DNA from 4 places in the Streptomyces sp. NPDC057939 genome. Region 1 is predicted to be linked to each of the others. Evidence: riboswitches for the same ligand, from Rfam matches in the RefSeq annotation. Region 1 holds a riboswitch; each other region holds the start of a gene.
The links. Region 1 has a riboswitch for cobalamin ahead of ACFVS6_RS12105 (cobalamin biosynthesis protein). Riboswitches for the same ligand answer to the same signal wherever they lie in the genome.

Region 2: it holds a riboswitch for cobalamin, as region 1 does, so the genes downstream of both, metE (5-methyltetrahydropteroyltriglutamate--homocysteine S-methyltransferase) here and ACFVS6_RS12105 (cobalamin biosynthesis protein) in region 1, are expected to answer to the same signal.
Region 3: it holds a riboswitch for cobalamin, as region 1 does, so the genes downstream of both, ACFVS6_RS26870 (energy-coupling factor ABC transporter permease) here and ACFVS6_RS12105 (cobalamin biosynthesis protein) in region 1, are expected to answer to the same signal.
Region 4: it holds a riboswitch for cobalamin, as region 1 does, so the genes downstream of both, ACFVS6_RS30215 (CoA-acylating methylmalonate-semialdehyde dehydrogenase) here and ACFVS6_RS12105 (cobalamin biosynthesis protein) in region 1, are expected to answer to the same signal.

The regions. Positions count from the first base shown of each region.
Region 1 is NZ_JBHVPG010000008.1:57,765-61,423, forward strand. It holds gene ACFVS6_RS12095 (anion permease) at 118-1,389, shown strand; gene ACFVS6_RS12100 (hypothetical protein) at 1,418-1,639, shown strand; cobalamin riboswitch at 1,767-1,923, shown strand; gene ACFVS6_RS12105 (cobalamin biosynthesis protein) at 1,959-2,921, shown strand; gene ACFVS6_RS12110 (cobyric acid synthase) at 2,918-3,659, shown strand, end outside.
Region 2 is NZ_JBHVPG010000043.1:17,111-20,769, forward strand. It holds gene metE (5-methyltetrahydropteroyltriglutamate--homocysteine S-methyltransferase) at 1-2,194, opposite strand, end outside; cobalamin riboswitch at 2,367-2,587, opposite strand; cobalamin riboswitch at 2,848-2,984, shown strand; gene ACFVS6_RS32810 (ABC transporter substrate-binding protein) at 3,329-3,659, shown strand, end outside.
Region 3 is NZ_JBHVPG010000028.1:84,543-88,201, forward strand. It holds gene ACFVS6_RS26855 (hypothetical protein) at 1-430, shown strand, start outside; gene ACFVS6_RS26860 (SsgA family sporulation/cell division regulator) at 480-893, shown strand; gene ACFVS6_RS26865 (hypothetical protein) at 1,036-1,563, shown strand; cobalamin riboswitch at 1,805-2,001, shown strand; gene ACFVS6_RS26870 (energy-coupling factor ABC transporter permease) at 2,030-2,731, shown strand; gene ACFVS6_RS26875 (energy-coupling factor ABC transporter substrate-binding protein) at 2,728-3,135, shown strand; gene cbiQ (cobalt ECF transporter T component CbiQ) at 3,140-3,659, shown strand, end outside.
Region 4 is NZ_JBHVPG010000036.1:84,228-87,886, forward strand. It holds gene ACFVS6_RS30205 (short-chain fatty acyl-CoA regulator family protein) at 1-739, shown strand, start outside; gene ACFVS6_RS30210 (VOC family protein) at 794-1,222, opposite strand; cobalamin riboswitch at 1,319-1,498, shown strand; gene ACFVS6_RS30215 (CoA-acylating methylmalonate-semialdehyde dehydrogenase) at 1,725-3,224, shown strand; gene ACFVS6_RS30220 (acyl-CoA dehydrogenase family protein) at 3,221-3,659, shown strand, end outside.

The DNA of each region.
Region 1 (3,659 bases):
ATAGGTCCCGATCACACGGCACACCGAGACACCACTCCGCCCGCCCCAGTTCACCTTCCGTTCATCCACGTTGCCTACGGTCGCCGAGCCAATGACGTCAAACAGAAGCCTGGGTAAATGGAGCACATAACGCTTCTCCTCGGGATCGTGATCATCACCGCTCTCGTGTTCGACTTCACGAACGGTTTCCACGACACGGCCAACGCGATGGCCACCACCATCTCGACCGGCGCCCTCAAGCCCAAGACCGCGGTCGCCATGTCCGCCGTGCTGAACCTCGTCGGCGCTTTCATGTCCGTGGAGGTCGCCAAGACGATCTCCAAGGGCCTGGTCAACGAGGAAGGCATTCAGCCGGAGGTGATCTTCGCGGCCCTGGTCGGCGCGATCCTCTGGAACCTCGTCACCTGGCTGGTCGGACTGCCCTCCAGCTCCTCCCACGCCCTCATGGGTGGCCTCATCGGTGCCGCGGTCGCCTCCGCGGGTCTCGACGCGGTCAACGGCAGCGTCGTCGTGACGAAGGTGCTGATCCCCGCGATCGCCGCCCCGCTCGTCGCCGGTGTGGCCGCCATGCTGGCCGCGAAGCTGACGTACAAGCTGGGCAACCAGGTCGGCGAGAAGACCTCCGCCAAGGGGTACCGCGCCGGTCAGATCGCCTCGGCCGGTCTCGTCTCCCTCGCGCACGGCACCAACGACGCGCAGAAGACGATGGGCATCATCACCCTGGCGCTGATCGCCGGGAACGCCCTCCCCGCCGGCGCCAACCCGCCGGTCTGGGTCATCGTCTCCGCCGGTCTGGCCATCGCGATGGGCACCTACCTGGGCGGCTGGCGCATCATCCGCACCATGGGCAAGGGCCTCACCGACCTCCAGCCGCAGCAGGGCTTCGCCGCCCAGACCTCGGCCGCGAGCGTCATCCTGGCCTCCTCCACCCTCGGCTTCTCCCTCTCCACCACCCACGCGTGCTCCGGCGCCGTCATGGGTGCCGGCCTGGGACGCAAGGGCGGTGTGGTCCGCTGGTCCACCGCCACCCGCATGTTCATCGCCTGGGGCCTGACCCTGCCGGCCGCCGCGCTCGTCGCCTCCATCGCCGAGCTCGTCATGCGCACCGGTGACATCGGCATCGCCGCGGTCACGGTCTTCCTGGTCGGTTCCTGCTTCGCCATCTGGCTGATCTCCCGCCGTCAGGTCGTCGACCACAACAACGTCAACGAGCTGGAGACCCCCGGCGCGACGGACGAGCCCGGTGTCGTCACCACGGCCATGGCCGCCGTCACCGTCCCGCCGACCACCGCCGCGGCCGGTACCACCGCCGCCGTGACCGACGAGGACCTCAAGGCCACCATCCCGGCCTCGACCGCGACCCCCGCGGCTCCGGCCGCAGCGGTCTGACCCCGAGAACGACAGAGGATTCAGCGGTATGAAGATCGACTGGGCATCACTCGGCTCCGTCTTCGGAGTCAGCCTCACCGCCACGGTCGCCCTCGTGGCCCTCTTCACCCTGGGCCTGGTGGGCCTGTCCAAGCACGAGGCAGCCACCGAACGCGGCGGCGCGGCTGTCATGGCCCGCAGCGGCGCGTACGTCTGCTTCGCGCTCTGCACGGCGGCCGTGTCGTACGGGATCTACCTGATCGTCAGCTGAGACGGTGCGTCCGAAGCTCCCTCCGGGTCTCCCGGGGGGAGCTTTCGCATGCCCCGGCGCACTACCCGCCGGCACCTCGCCCGGCACCCCGCCGCGCACCCGCCGCAGGTCAACGGCAAGTTGACGGGCGTTCTCGGTGCGTGGTGGACTGCGCGAGCCAATACGGCGGCATGGAAGAGGAAGTCCGGTGCGAATCCGGCGCGGTCCCGCCACTGTCACCGGGGCGGCGCACACGGTGCGCGCCCCGGGAGCCAGGAACTCTCGCCGCCGGACACGTCGAACCAGGGCGCGGACCCTGAGTGAGGACATAGCTGCCACCATGCGTGCCGATCGCGTCTTCGCGTACGGCGCCGCGGCGGGCCTGATCGGCGACCGGATCCTCGGGGATCCGCGCCGCGGGCACCCCGTGGCCGCCTTCGGGAGAGCCGCCGCCGCCGTCGAACGCGCCCTGTGGCGCGACGACCGCGCCCGCGGCGTCCTCCACACCCTGGTGTGCGCCGGGGGCGCGACCGCCGTCGGCGTCCTGGCCGCCCGCGCCGTGCGCTCCCGCCCCGCCGCCGCCCGCGTGGCCCTGACCGCCGCCGCCACCTGGGCCGTCGTCGGGGGCACCTCGCTGGGCCGGGAGGCCCGCGCCATCGGCGGGGCCCTCGCCGTCGGCGACACCGAGGTCGCCCGCGAACGGCTGCCCCACCTGTGCGGGCGCGACCCGCAGTCCCTGGACGGGCAGCAGATGGCCCGGGCCGTCGTGGAGTCCGTCGCCGAGAACACCTCCGACGCGGTCGTCGGGGCGCTGGTGTGGGGGGCCGTCGCCGGGGTGCCCGGCCTGCTGGCCTTCCGCGCCGTGAACACCCTGGACGCCATGGTGGGCCACAAGTCACCCCGTCACCTGCGCTACGGCTGGGCCTCCGCCCGCCTCGACGACCTGGCCGGCTGGCCCGGAGCGCGCCTCACCGCGCTGGCCGCCGTCGTGGCCGGTCCCGACCGGCGGGGAGCCGTACGCGCCTGGCGCGCCGACGCGGCCGCCCACCCCAGCCCCAACGCCGGACCGGTGGAGGCCTCCTTCGCGGGGGCGCTCGGGGTCCGGCTCGGCGGCACCCTGTCCTACGGCGGCCGGACCGAGCACCGTGCCGTGCTCAACGGGGGAACCGGGCGGCCCGTGGAGGTCGCCGACATCGAGCGGGCCGTACGCCTGTCGCGGCAGGTCACCTGGCTGGCGCTGGGCGCCTGCGTCGCGGTCCGGCTGCTGGTCTCCCGTACCACTTCGAAGGGACGGCGCGCATGAGCGGCACCGGGCGCGGCGGCGGGATGCTGGTCGCCGGCACCACGTCGGACGCGGGCAAGAGCGTGGTCACGGCGGGCATCTGCCGGTGGCTGGCCCGCCGGGGGGTGAAGGTGGCCCCCTTCAAGGCGCAGAACATGTCGCTGAACTCGTTCGTGACCCGGGAGGGCGCCGAGATCGGCCGGGCCCAGGCCATGCAGGCCCAGGCGGCCCGGGTGGAACCGACGGCCCTGATGAACCCGGTCCTGCTCAAGCCGGGCAGCGACCGCAGCAGTCAGGTCGTGCTGCTGGGCAAGCCGGTGGGCGAGATGAGCGCGCGCGGCTTCTTCGGCACGGCGGGCCCCGACCGGATCCCCGGGTCGGCCGCGCCCGGTGGGCACCGCGAGCAGCTCCTCGGCGTCGTCACGGACTGCCTGGAGCAGCTGCGGGGCACGTATGACGCCGTGATCTGCGAGGGGGCGGGCAGTCCGGCCGAGATCAACCTGCGCCGGACCGACATCGTGAACATGGGCATCGCGCGGGCCGCGCGGTTCCCCGTCGTCGTGGTCGGGGACATCGACCGGGGCGGCGTCTTCGCGTCCTTCTTCGGGACCACCGCCCTGCTGTCCCCCGAGGACCAGTCGCTGATCGCCGGATACCTGGTCAACAAGTTCCGGGGCGACGTCTCCCTCCTGGAGCCCGGCCTGGAGATGCTGCGCGGGCTCACCGGCAGGGCGACGTACGGGGTGCTGCCCTTCCAGC
Region 2 (3,659 bases), on a different contig from region 1:
CGGGGATGGCCTCAAGGCCCTTGCGCAGCAGTGCGGCGGCCTCGGCGGCCGACGGGACGCGCGGCGAGTGGATGTCCCACACGCCGGGTCCGGCCTCCCGCGGGTAGCCGTGCTCGGAGAGCTCGGTCGCGACCTGCATGTGGGAGCGGGCGGCCTCCAGGCTGATGACGTCGGCGTCGAGGTCGTCGATGGCCTGGACGATGTCACCGAACTCCGCGTAGCACATGTGGGTGTGGATCTGGGTCTCCGGCCGCACGCCCGAGGTCGTGAGGCGGAACGACTCGGTGGCCCACGCCAGGTAGTCCGCGTGCCCGTCGGCACGCAGCGGGAGGGTTTCGCGCAGAGCGGGCTCGTCGACCTGGATGACGGAAGTCCCGGCGGCTTCGAGGTCGTTGACCTCGTCGCGCAGGGCGAGTCCGACCTGGCGGGCGGTCTCCCCGAGCGGCTGGTCGTCGCGGACGAAGGACCAGGCGAGCATGGTGACGGGCCCGGTGAGCATGCCCTTGACCGGCTTGGTGGTCTGCTCCTGGGCGTACGCCGTCCAGCGGACGGTCATCGGTTCGGGGCGGGAGATGTCCCCGGCGAGGACCGGCGGTCGGACGTAGCGGGTGCCGTACGACTGGACCCAGCCGTGCTGGGTGGCGAGGTAGCCCGTCAGCTGCTCGGCGAAGTACTGGACCATGTCGTTGCGTTCGGGCTCGCCGTGCACCAGGACGTCGATGCCCGTCTTCTCCTGGAAGGAGAGGACCTCGCGGATCTCGCCCTTGATGCGCTCCTCGTACCCGGCGGTGTCGATCCGGCCCGCCCTCAGGTCGGCGCGGGCCACCCGCAGCTCGTCCGTCTGCGGGAAGGAACCGATGGTCGTCGTCGGCAGGAGAGGCAGTCCCAGGTGGGCCCGCTGGGCCGCGGCCCGGTCGGCGTACGGCTGCGCGCGGCGGCCGTCCGCGGCGGTGATCGCCCCGGTGCGTGCCCGGACCGCGGGGTCGCGGGTGATGGGGGACGCGGCCCGGGAGGCCAGATCGGCGCGGTTCGCGGCGAGTTCGGCGGTGATCGCTCCGGCGCCCTGCGCGAGGCCGCGGGCGAGCGTGGCGATCTCGACGGTCTTCTGCCGGGCGAAGGCCAGCCAGCGTCGGACCTGCGGGTCGATGTCCCGCTCGACGCCCGAGTCCAGCGGAACGTGCAGCAGCGAGCAGGAGGCGGCGACGTCGACCCGGTCGGCCAGGCCGAGGAGGGTTCCGAGGGTGGCCAGCGACTGCTGGAGGTCGTTGATCCAGATGTTGCGGCCGTTGACCACGCCGGCGACCAGCCGCTTGCCGGGCAGGCCTCCGACCGCGGCCAGGTCGGCGAGGTTGGCGGCGGCGCGGTCGGTGAAGTCGAGGGCGAGACCCTCCACGGGCGCCTTCGCCAGGACGGGCAGGGCCTCGCCGAGGCGGTCGAAGTACGAGGCGACCAGCAGCTTGGGGCGCTCGGTCAGTGCGCCGAGCTCCCGGTAGGTGCGGGCGGCCACGTTGAGTTCGGCCGGGGTCCGGTCCTGGACCAGGGCCGGTTCGTCGAGCTGCACCCACTCGGCGCCGGCCGCCTTGAGGTCGGCGAGGACCCGGGCGTACACGGGGAGCAGCCGGTCCAGGAGGGTGAGGGGCTCGAAGTCGTCGGCGACGCCGGGGGCGGGCTTGGCGAGGAGCAGGTAGGTGACCGGGCCGACGAGGACCGGGCGGGCGGTGTGGCCGAGGGCGCGGGCCTCGCCGAACTCGGTTACCTGCTTGGTGGAGTCGGCCGTGAAGACGGTGTCCGGGCCCAATTCGGGTACCAGGTAGTGGTAGTTGGTGTCGAACCACTTGGTCATTTCGAGCGGCGCCACGTCCTGGGTGCCGCGCGCCATGGCGAAGTATCCGTCGAGCGGGTCCGCCGTGACGGCGGACCGGTGGCGGGCGGGGACCGCGCCGACCATGACGCTGGTGTCGAGGACGTGGTCGTAGTACGAGAAGTCGCCGGTCGGGACCTCGTTGACGCCGTCGGCGGTCAGTTGCCGCCAGGCGTCCGCGCGCAGGGCGCGGGCGGTGTCGCGGAGGGCGTCGGCGGTGACGCGGCCCTTCCAGTAGCCCTCGACGGCCTTCTTCAGTTCGCGGTTCTGGCCCTGGCGGGGGTAGCCGTACACGGTGGCGCGCACTGCTGCGGCTGCGGACTCGGTGGTCACGGAACTCTCCTTCGCGAGTGTGTCTCCATGGCCCGGTGGCGGGACGAGGACGCGAAGGGTGCCGGAACGGGCGGTTCGTCGGGAACGCGTACGACCGGTACGCGAACGGGAACGATCCGTCCGTGGTGCACGCCGACCCGCCCACGAGGTCACCGGGAAGCCGTGCGCGGTCGATCGCGCACGGGCAACGGGCAGGTCTTCGGACTCGCGGGCGCGCCGGCCACTCGGGCCGGCTCCTACTGGCCGTCGCTTCCCAGACCCTGACGGGTCCAGTGCGTATGACGGCGGTCGTTCCCACTCACCGCTGCGGGGCAGTCCCGGATTCCCACCGGGTTCCCTCTTACGACGCATCCCGCCTGGCGGACGGGGCGAACCAGCTGCGGGAGCCACCCTAGGCCGACTCGCTGGAGGAACGGTCCAAAAGTCCGCATGCTGGACGGGTTCGTGAGATGTGGGGCGGGAGCGCCGGCAGTGGCGGCGGGCATCGGCATCGCCGTCGACGGTGCGCCGGAGCCGACGTCGGGCTTCGGGTCCGCACCCCGTTCCCCCAGGTGAAAGCCCCTGACGGTACCCGAGTGATCAAGGAGTCGCCAGTCGGGAGGATGGCCGGTCGGGCCGTGGGGCGCGTTGCGACGTACGCCACCTTGACGCCCCGGGCCGGCTCGTGTTGCACTCCGGCTGAAAGCACGCAGCACCAGGGGAAGCCGGTCGAAATCCGGCACTGACCCGCAACCGTGGGCCCGGCACCGCCGGGCGAGTCGGAACACCTGGCGCGCAGTCATGTACACGAGAACGCCGTCGCGGACTACGGCGTGGCCGTCAGCACTTCCCCCACGGCTCGGCCGTGCACGGGGGTGCCCCGCCACGCGACCGGCCGCCCGGCAGGGACGAGAGGCCGGCGGTGGCGACCGAACAGCTGGAGAAGCGGCACCCGCACACCGGGCGCCCGTCGCGTCCGGCCACCTCCGCGCTCCGGCCCCCGGGCCCGCGAGTGGCCTTCCTCACGCCCCCGATTCCGCGTCCGCCGACCCCGTCGACCCCGTCGGGCGTTGCGCGGCCGTCGACCGATTGACCGGGCTACGGCCGACGTAGCACGAAGAACACCCGTTCCATCCGCGGCGAGAGGACACACCCATGCCCCGCAACCACCCGAAGATCCTGCTCTCCACGCTCGTCGTGGCCCTGCTCGCATCCGGCTGCGGGGGCGGCGCCAAGCCCTCCGCGGGCCCGTCGTCGTCGGCCGGGACCGTGGCGGGTTTTCCGGTCACGGTGGACAACTGCGGGGTCAGGACCACCTACCAGCGTCCGCCGCAGCGGGCCGTCTCGCTGAACCAGCACGCGACGGAGGTCATGCTGGCGCTCGGCCTGGAGAAGTCGATGGTGGGCACGGGTTACCTCGACGACCGCATCCTCCCCGAGTACCAGGGCGCCTACGACAGCGTGAAGGTCCTGTCGAAGGAGTACC
Region 3 (3,659 bases), on a different contig from region 1:
CGCCGCCGGCCTCCTCGCCTACGCGCTGAACGCCCGCCCGCCCCGCCGCCGCATCGCCGCGGCCTGCACGGCCGGGGCCGTCGGCCTCTACGTGTGGGGCGCCCTGCCGCTGCTGTTCCTCGACGAGAGCGCCACCTTCGACGCCTGCCTGAAGGCGGTCGGGCAGGACCGGATGGCCCGCGTCGACGAGTACCGGGCGACCTTCGTGCCGCTGGGGCTGGAGTGCCACCTCCCCGACGATCCGCACCGCCACGACGCCGCCGTCCCCCCGTACGTCAACCCGGGCGCCGCCCTGCTCCTGCTCGGCGCCCTGGGCGCCGGTGTCTCCGCCCTGATCGGCGTCCGGCTGCCCGCCGTCCCCGAAGAGGGGTCCGGTGGCCCGTCCGGCCCGGGACCTTCGGCGTCCGGTCGGGCCGAGGGGGTCGGCTAGCGTGCCGGAAGGGCCCCGGAAGACCCCGTTCGAGAGGAAGGCTCACCCGTTGACCACCGCCGTCACCGAGCACCGCGTCCTGCCGCTGCGACTGGAGGCGGCTCCCGTGTCCGTCCCCCTCCAGGGGGTCTTCGTGTACCGCACGGACCGGCCGTACGAGCTCGCCGTGGACTTCCGCGGCGCGGGGGTCCACCTGGCGCGCTGGGTGTTCTCCCGGGAACTCCTGCTCGACGGGGAGGCCACCGCCACCGGCGAGGGCGACATACAGGTGTGGCCCCGCCGGCAGCGCTCGGAGCCGCGGGTCTTCCTCGCCTTCAGCAACGGGCTGCAGAACTGCGTGGTCTCCGCCCGCGCCAAGGACGTCCGCGAGCTGTGCCGCCGGATGAGCACCCTGGTCCCGCGCGGGCAGGAACGTCGTCACTACGACCTCGACGCCGAGGTCAGCGCCCTGCTGGCGCACTGACCGGCCGCCGGGTGGAGCCGGGGTCGCCGGCCGGCCCGGAGGTCCGGAAACGGGGCAGCGCAGCCGTGCAACCGTAGGAGCCCGGCGGGTGTCCTACCCGATGACACCCTTGTCCCCGTCTCTGAAGAATCGGGGGGACGTCATGCGTCACCTGCTTCGTCCTCGTCGTCGGCGGATCGTGGCCCTGGCCACGGGTGCGCTGCTCACCGCCGGGCTCGCGCTCGCCGGTCCGGCCACCGCCGCCTCCGCCGCCGCTTCCACCACCAAGACCCAGACCCCGCTCGTCGTGAACGCCCGCTGGGGCGGGCACTGCACCTTCGACCGGATCGTGATCGACATCCAGGGCCACGTCCCGACGGTCAACGTCAGTCCCGTTTCCAAGCTGGTCTACGACGGGTCGGGCAAGCCCGTGCCGCTGGCCGGGAAGTACTTCCTGGAGATCCGCCTGAACCCCGCCGCCGGACACGACGACGCGGGTCAGAACGTCTACCGGGGCCCCCGGCTGCAGAAGATCTACCTGCCCAAGCTCAAGGGCATCGCCATGACCGGCGACTACGAGGGGTACGTGACCTTCGGCGCCGCCTTCGACACCAAGCCGGCCTACGGCGTCACCGTCCTGCACAACCCGGAGCGGGTCGTGGTGGACGTATCGCACCCCAACACCTGCTGACCCGACGGGACGGCGAACGGTCGGGGGCCCGGGGTGTGTCACACACCCCGGGCCCCCTGCCGTTCCCGACGGCGCACGCCCCCGACGGCGGCTCGGCGGTACCCGGGGGCGGGGAGGTCCGAGCGGCTGCCCCCGCCCCGCTCCCCACACCGACCCCACCCGTCACCGACCGCCATCGGACCGCAGCCGCACGGGTCACCACCGCCGGCGGGGCCGGGTTGTTACCGGTCGGCGCGGCCGACTACTGTCAGCGGGCCTTGGTGTTCGGGAAACCGGTGGGAAACCGGTGCGGCCCTCGCCACTGTGATCGGGAAGTCCGGCTCCATTCCTGCGGGAAGCCACTGGGTTCCGCGCGGGAGACCGCACGGCCCCGGGAAGGCGGAGTCAGGGCATCAGTACCCGTGAGCCAGGAGACCGGCCGGGGCGCGTCGTCCATCCACGAGGTGCTGGAGAGGTCTCTCTACTCATGCATATAGCCGAGGGGTTCCTGCCCCCTTTGCACGCGGTCGCCTGGGGCGCCGCATCCGCTCCCTTCGTCGTCCACGGCGTCCGCGCCCTCACCCGCGAGGTGAAGGCCAACCCCGAGAGCACCCTGCTGCTCGGGGCGTCCGGAGCATTCACATTCGTCCTTTCCGCCCTGAAGATCCCTTCGGTGACGGGTAGTTGCTCGCACCCCACCGGCACCGGTCTGGGAGCCATCCTCTTCAGGCCGCCGATCATGGCGGTCCTCGGCACGATCACCCTGCTGTTCCAGGCCCTGCTGCTGGCGCACGGCGGTCTCACCACGCTCGGCGCCAACGTCTTCTCGATGGCCATCGCCGGCCCCTGGGCGGGCTACGGGGTCTACCGGCTGCTGAAGAAGTTCGACGTGCCGCTGATGGTGACCGTCTTCTTCGGCGCCTTCTTCGCCGACCTCGTCACCTACTGCGTGACCTCCGTCCAGCTCGCCATGGCCTTCCCGGACCCGTCCGGCGGTTTCGTCGGCGCCCTGGAGAAGTTCGCGGGCATCTTCGCCCTCACCCAGATCCCGCTCGCGGTCAGCGAGGGCCTGCTGACGGTCCTCGTGGTGCGGCTGCTGATGCAGTCCAGCAAGTCCGACCTGGTGCGCCTGGGCGTCGCCCGGCTGACCGGTGGCAGCAAGACGAAGCAGGAGGCGGAGGTCCGATGACCAGGAACGCGAAGATCAACACTCTGCTGCTGCTCATGGTGGCGGCGCTGGCCGTGCTCCCGCTCGCGCTGGGACTCGGGGACGGCAAGGAGGAGCCGTTCGCGGGCGCCGACGCGCAGGCGGAGGCGGCCATCACCGAACTGAAGCCGGACTACGAGCCCTGGTTCTCCCCGCTGTACGAACCCCCCTCGGGCGAGATCGAGTCGGCCCTGTTCGCCCTCCAGGCGGCGCTCGGCGCGGGCGTGCTCGCGTACTACTTCGGCGTGCGCAAGGGGCGCCGCCAGGGTGCGGCGCTCGCGGCCGCCGGGAGCGGCGACGGGGCCGGCACCGAGGCAGGGACCGGCGACGGGGGCGGTACGGGCGCCGGAACCGGTTCGGCGGCCGCGGCCGGCGCGGAGCGCTAGCGCGGTGCTGCCGATCGACGTGGCGGCGCACAGCAGTCGCTGGCGCCGCCGCCATCCGCTGGAGAAGGCCCTGCTGGGGCTGGGGCTGACGGTCACCGCCGTGTGTCTGCCGCCCTGGCCCGGCGGGCCGCTGGTCGCCGCGGCGACCCTGGTGGTGCTGCTCGGCCCCGCCGGGGTCGCCGGGCGGCAGTTGTGGCGGGCCTTCCGGGTGCCGCTCGGCTTCTGCTGCACGGGTGCGCTGCCGCTGCTGGTGTCCCTGGGCGGGCCCGCCGGCTTCGTCTCCCTCGCCCCCGACGGGCCCCGGCACGCCGCCGAGCTGCTCCTGCGCACCTCGGCGGCCTCGCTCGGGGTGCTGCTGTTCGCCTTCACCACCCCGGTGTCGGACGTGCTGCCCCGGCTGGTGCGGGCCGGCGTACCGGCCCCCGTCGTGGACGTGGCCCTCGTCATGTACCGGATCGGGTTCCTGCTGCTCGACTCGATGGCCCAGGTCCGCCGCGCCCAGGCGGCCCGCCTCGGGCACACGA
Region 4 (3,659 bases), on a different contig from region 1:
GATGGCCACGCAACTGGCGTTCCTGGAGTACGGCGGCGAACTGGACCGGCTGGCGGCGGAGGACTTCCCCGCGGGGTCGACGCCGCACGCGCTGGCCCGGATCGGCATCGCGAACTACTTCGCCGCCGCCCTGATCCTTCCGTACCGGGCCTTCCACACGGCCGCCGAGGAGTTCCGCTACGACATCGAGCGACTCACCGACCACTTCGGCCTCGGCTACGAGACCGTCTGCCACCGCCTCAGTACTCTGCAACGCCCCAGGCTGCGCGGGGTGCCCTTCTCCTTCGTCCGCGTCGACCGGGCCGGGAACATGTCCAAGCGGCAGTCCGCCACCGGATTCCACTTCTCCCGTGCGGGCGGTACCTGCCCGCTGTGGAACGTCTACGAGGCCTTCGCCGCGCCCGGCCGGATCCACGTGCAGGTGGCCGCCATGCCCGACGGTCGGCGGTACCTGTGGACCGCCCGCGCCGTCACCCGCCACCGCGGAGGCTGGGGGGAGCCGGGCAAGACCTTCGCCATCGGTCTCGGCTGCGAGATCCGGCACGCCTCCCGGCTGGTCTACTCCGACGGGATCGACCTGGACAACACGGCCGCGGCCACCCCCATCGGCATGGGCTGTCGCCTCTGCGAGCGGCTCGACTGCCCGCAGCGCGCCGTCCCGCCGCTCGGGCGGCCGCTCGCCGTCGACGAGAACTCCAGCACCTTCGTCCCGTACCGGGTCGCCGACCCGGACCGGTGAGCCGGGGCCCGACCCGGGCCGTGACGGGCCGGCGCGCTCCGCGCCCCGGACCGCTCAGTCGACGCAGAACTCGTTGCCCTCGATGTCCAGCATCGGGATGCACGCGTCGTTGCCGTCGTACAGGGTGCGCACGTGCACCGCGCCGAGCGGGACGAGCCGTGCGCACTCGGCCTCCAGAGCGGCGAGTCGCTCCTCGCCGACGAGCCCGGTGCCGACCCGCACATCGAGGTGCAGCCGGTTCTTGGCGGCCTTTCCCTCGGGGACGCGCCGGAAGTACAGCCCCGGACCCACGCCCGAGGGGTCATGGCAGGCGAACCGGGAATCCCGCTGCTCGGCCGGCTGTGAGACGTTGAAATCGTCCCAGGTGGCGAACCCCGCCGGGGGCGGCGGTACGACGTACCCCAACACCTCGCACCAGAAGCGGGCGAGCCGCTCGGGCTCCGCGCAGTCGAAGGTGACCTGGAACGTCCTTGTCGTCGGCATCGGCGCACCGTACCAACGGGACCCCTTCGGGGCGGCGGGGTTTTCGCGCGGCCCCGCCGGGGGTGGGGGGTGGACTTACTAGGACGTCCAACTATATGTTCGTGACAAGCCCGCGGTGCAGGGAAGCCGGTGTGAATCCGGCGCGGTCCCGCCACTGTGACTGGGAAGTGTGCTCTTCAGCAGGTCAGGCCACTGACGGGATCCATCCGTCGGGAAGGCCGGAGAGCACGCGTTGATCCGGGAGTCAGGATACCGGCCGCGGGGTGATCCGTGTTGTCCACGAGGATGGAGCAGACACGCATGGCACCGGTACGTGACCACGGCCCAGGTGATCCGGCGGAGTCCCCGAACCATGAGGCCCTGTCCTCGCGTTCGTGACTCGACGAAGGCCCCCGGGCCTTCCCTGTCCCGCGGTCGGACCCGCGGTCCGCACCCCGATCGGTGCCGTACCGCTCCCGCGCCGCGCCTTCCTCGGATCCTCACCTGACGAGAGCAGGCTTCGATGGTCCGCGAACTCACCCACTTCATCGGCGGCAAGCACACGACCGGCACGTCCGGTCTCTTCGCCGACGTGTACGACCCCAACACCGGCACGGTGCAGGCCAGGGTCCCCCTGGCCGGACGCGCCGACACCGAGGCGGCGATCGCCAACGCGGAGGAGGCGCAGCTGGAATGGGGGCAGTGGAACCCGCAGCGCCGCGCCCGCGTCATGCTGCGCTTCCTCCAACTCGTCGAGGGCGAGCGGGACTCCCTGGCCCGACTGCTGTCCTCCGAGCACGGCAAGACCGTCGCGGACGCCCACGGCGACCTGCAACGCGGCCTGGAAGTGGTCGAGTTCGCCGCCGGCGTGCCGCACCTGCTGAAGGGTGAGTTCACCGACAACGCGGGCACCGGGATCGACGTGCACTCGCTGCGTTCCCCGCTGGGCGTCGTCGCGGGCATCACCCCCTTCAACTTCCCCGCGATGATCCCCCTTTGGCAGGCCGCCCCCGCCCTGGCCTGCGGAAACTCCTTCATCCTGAAGCCCTCCGAGCGGGACCCGTCCGTCCCGCTGCGGCTGGCCGAACTGTTCCTGGAGGCCGGACTGCCGCCCGGCGTCCTCAACGTGGTCAACGGCGGCAAGGAGACCGTCGACACCCTCCTGGAGGACCCTCGCGTCCAGGCCCTCGGCTTCGTCGGATCCACCCCGATCGCCGCGCACATCTATGCCACCGCCGCGGCCCACGGCAAGCGCGCCCAGTGCTTCGGCGGCGCCAAGAACCACATGATCGTGATGCCCGACGCGGACCTCGACCAGGCCGTGGAGGCACTGATCGGCGCCGGCTACGGCTCGGCGGGCGAGCGCTGCATGGCCATCGCCGTCGCCGTCCCCGTCGGAGAGGAGACCGCGAACGCCCTGGTGGCCAAGCTGGCGGAGCGCATCTCCACCCTGCGCGTCGGCCGCTCCGACGACCCCGAGGCCGACTTCGGGCCCCTGGTCAGCCGGGACGCGCTCGACCGGGTGAACCGCTACGTCGGCATCGGAGCCACCGAGGGCGCCGAACTCGTCGTCGACGGACGCGGGTTCACCCTGCCCGGCCACGAGGACGGCTACTTCGCCGGAGCCACCCTCTTCGACCGCGTCACCCCGCAGATGCGGATCTACCGCGAGGAGATCTTCGGCCCGGTGCTGTCCGTGGTCCGGGCCGCCGACTACGAGGAGGCGCTGCGCCTGCCCACCGAGCACCCCTACGGCAACGGCGTCGCGATCTTCACCCGTGACGGCGACACCGCACGCGACTTCACCCGCCGCGTCGGCGCCGGCATGGTCGGGGTCAACGTCCCGATCCCCGTACCCGTCGCCTACCACACCTTCGGCGGCTGGAAGCGGTCCGGCTTCGGCGACCTGAACCAGCACGGGCCCGACTCGATCCGCTTCTACACCCGGACCAAGACCGTCACCTCGCGCTGGCCCTCCGGGGCCAAGGAGAGCGCGAGCTTCACCATCCCGACGATGGGATGAGCGCCGTGACCACCCTCACCGAGGACCAGCTCGCCCTCGCCGAGGTCACCCTCGACTTCGCCCAGGAGCAGTTGGCCCCCCACGCCGTCGCCTGGGACCAGGCCAAGCACTTCCCCGTCGACGTCATCCGCCGGGCGGCCTCGCTCGGCCTCGGCGGTGTCTACGTCCGCGAGGAGCAAGGCGGCTCCGGCCTCACCCGCTCCGACGGGGTCCTCGTCTTCGAGACCCTGGCGACCGGCTGCCCGTCGATCGCCGGCTACCTCTCCATCCACAACATGGTCGCCTGGATGATCGACCGGTACGGGGACGCCGCCCAGCGCCGCCGCTGGCTGCCGGACCTGTGCACCGCCGACGTCCTGGGCAGCTACTGCCTCACCGAGCCGGGCGCCGGCTCCGACGCCGCCGCGCTGCGCACCCGTGCCGAACGGGACGGCG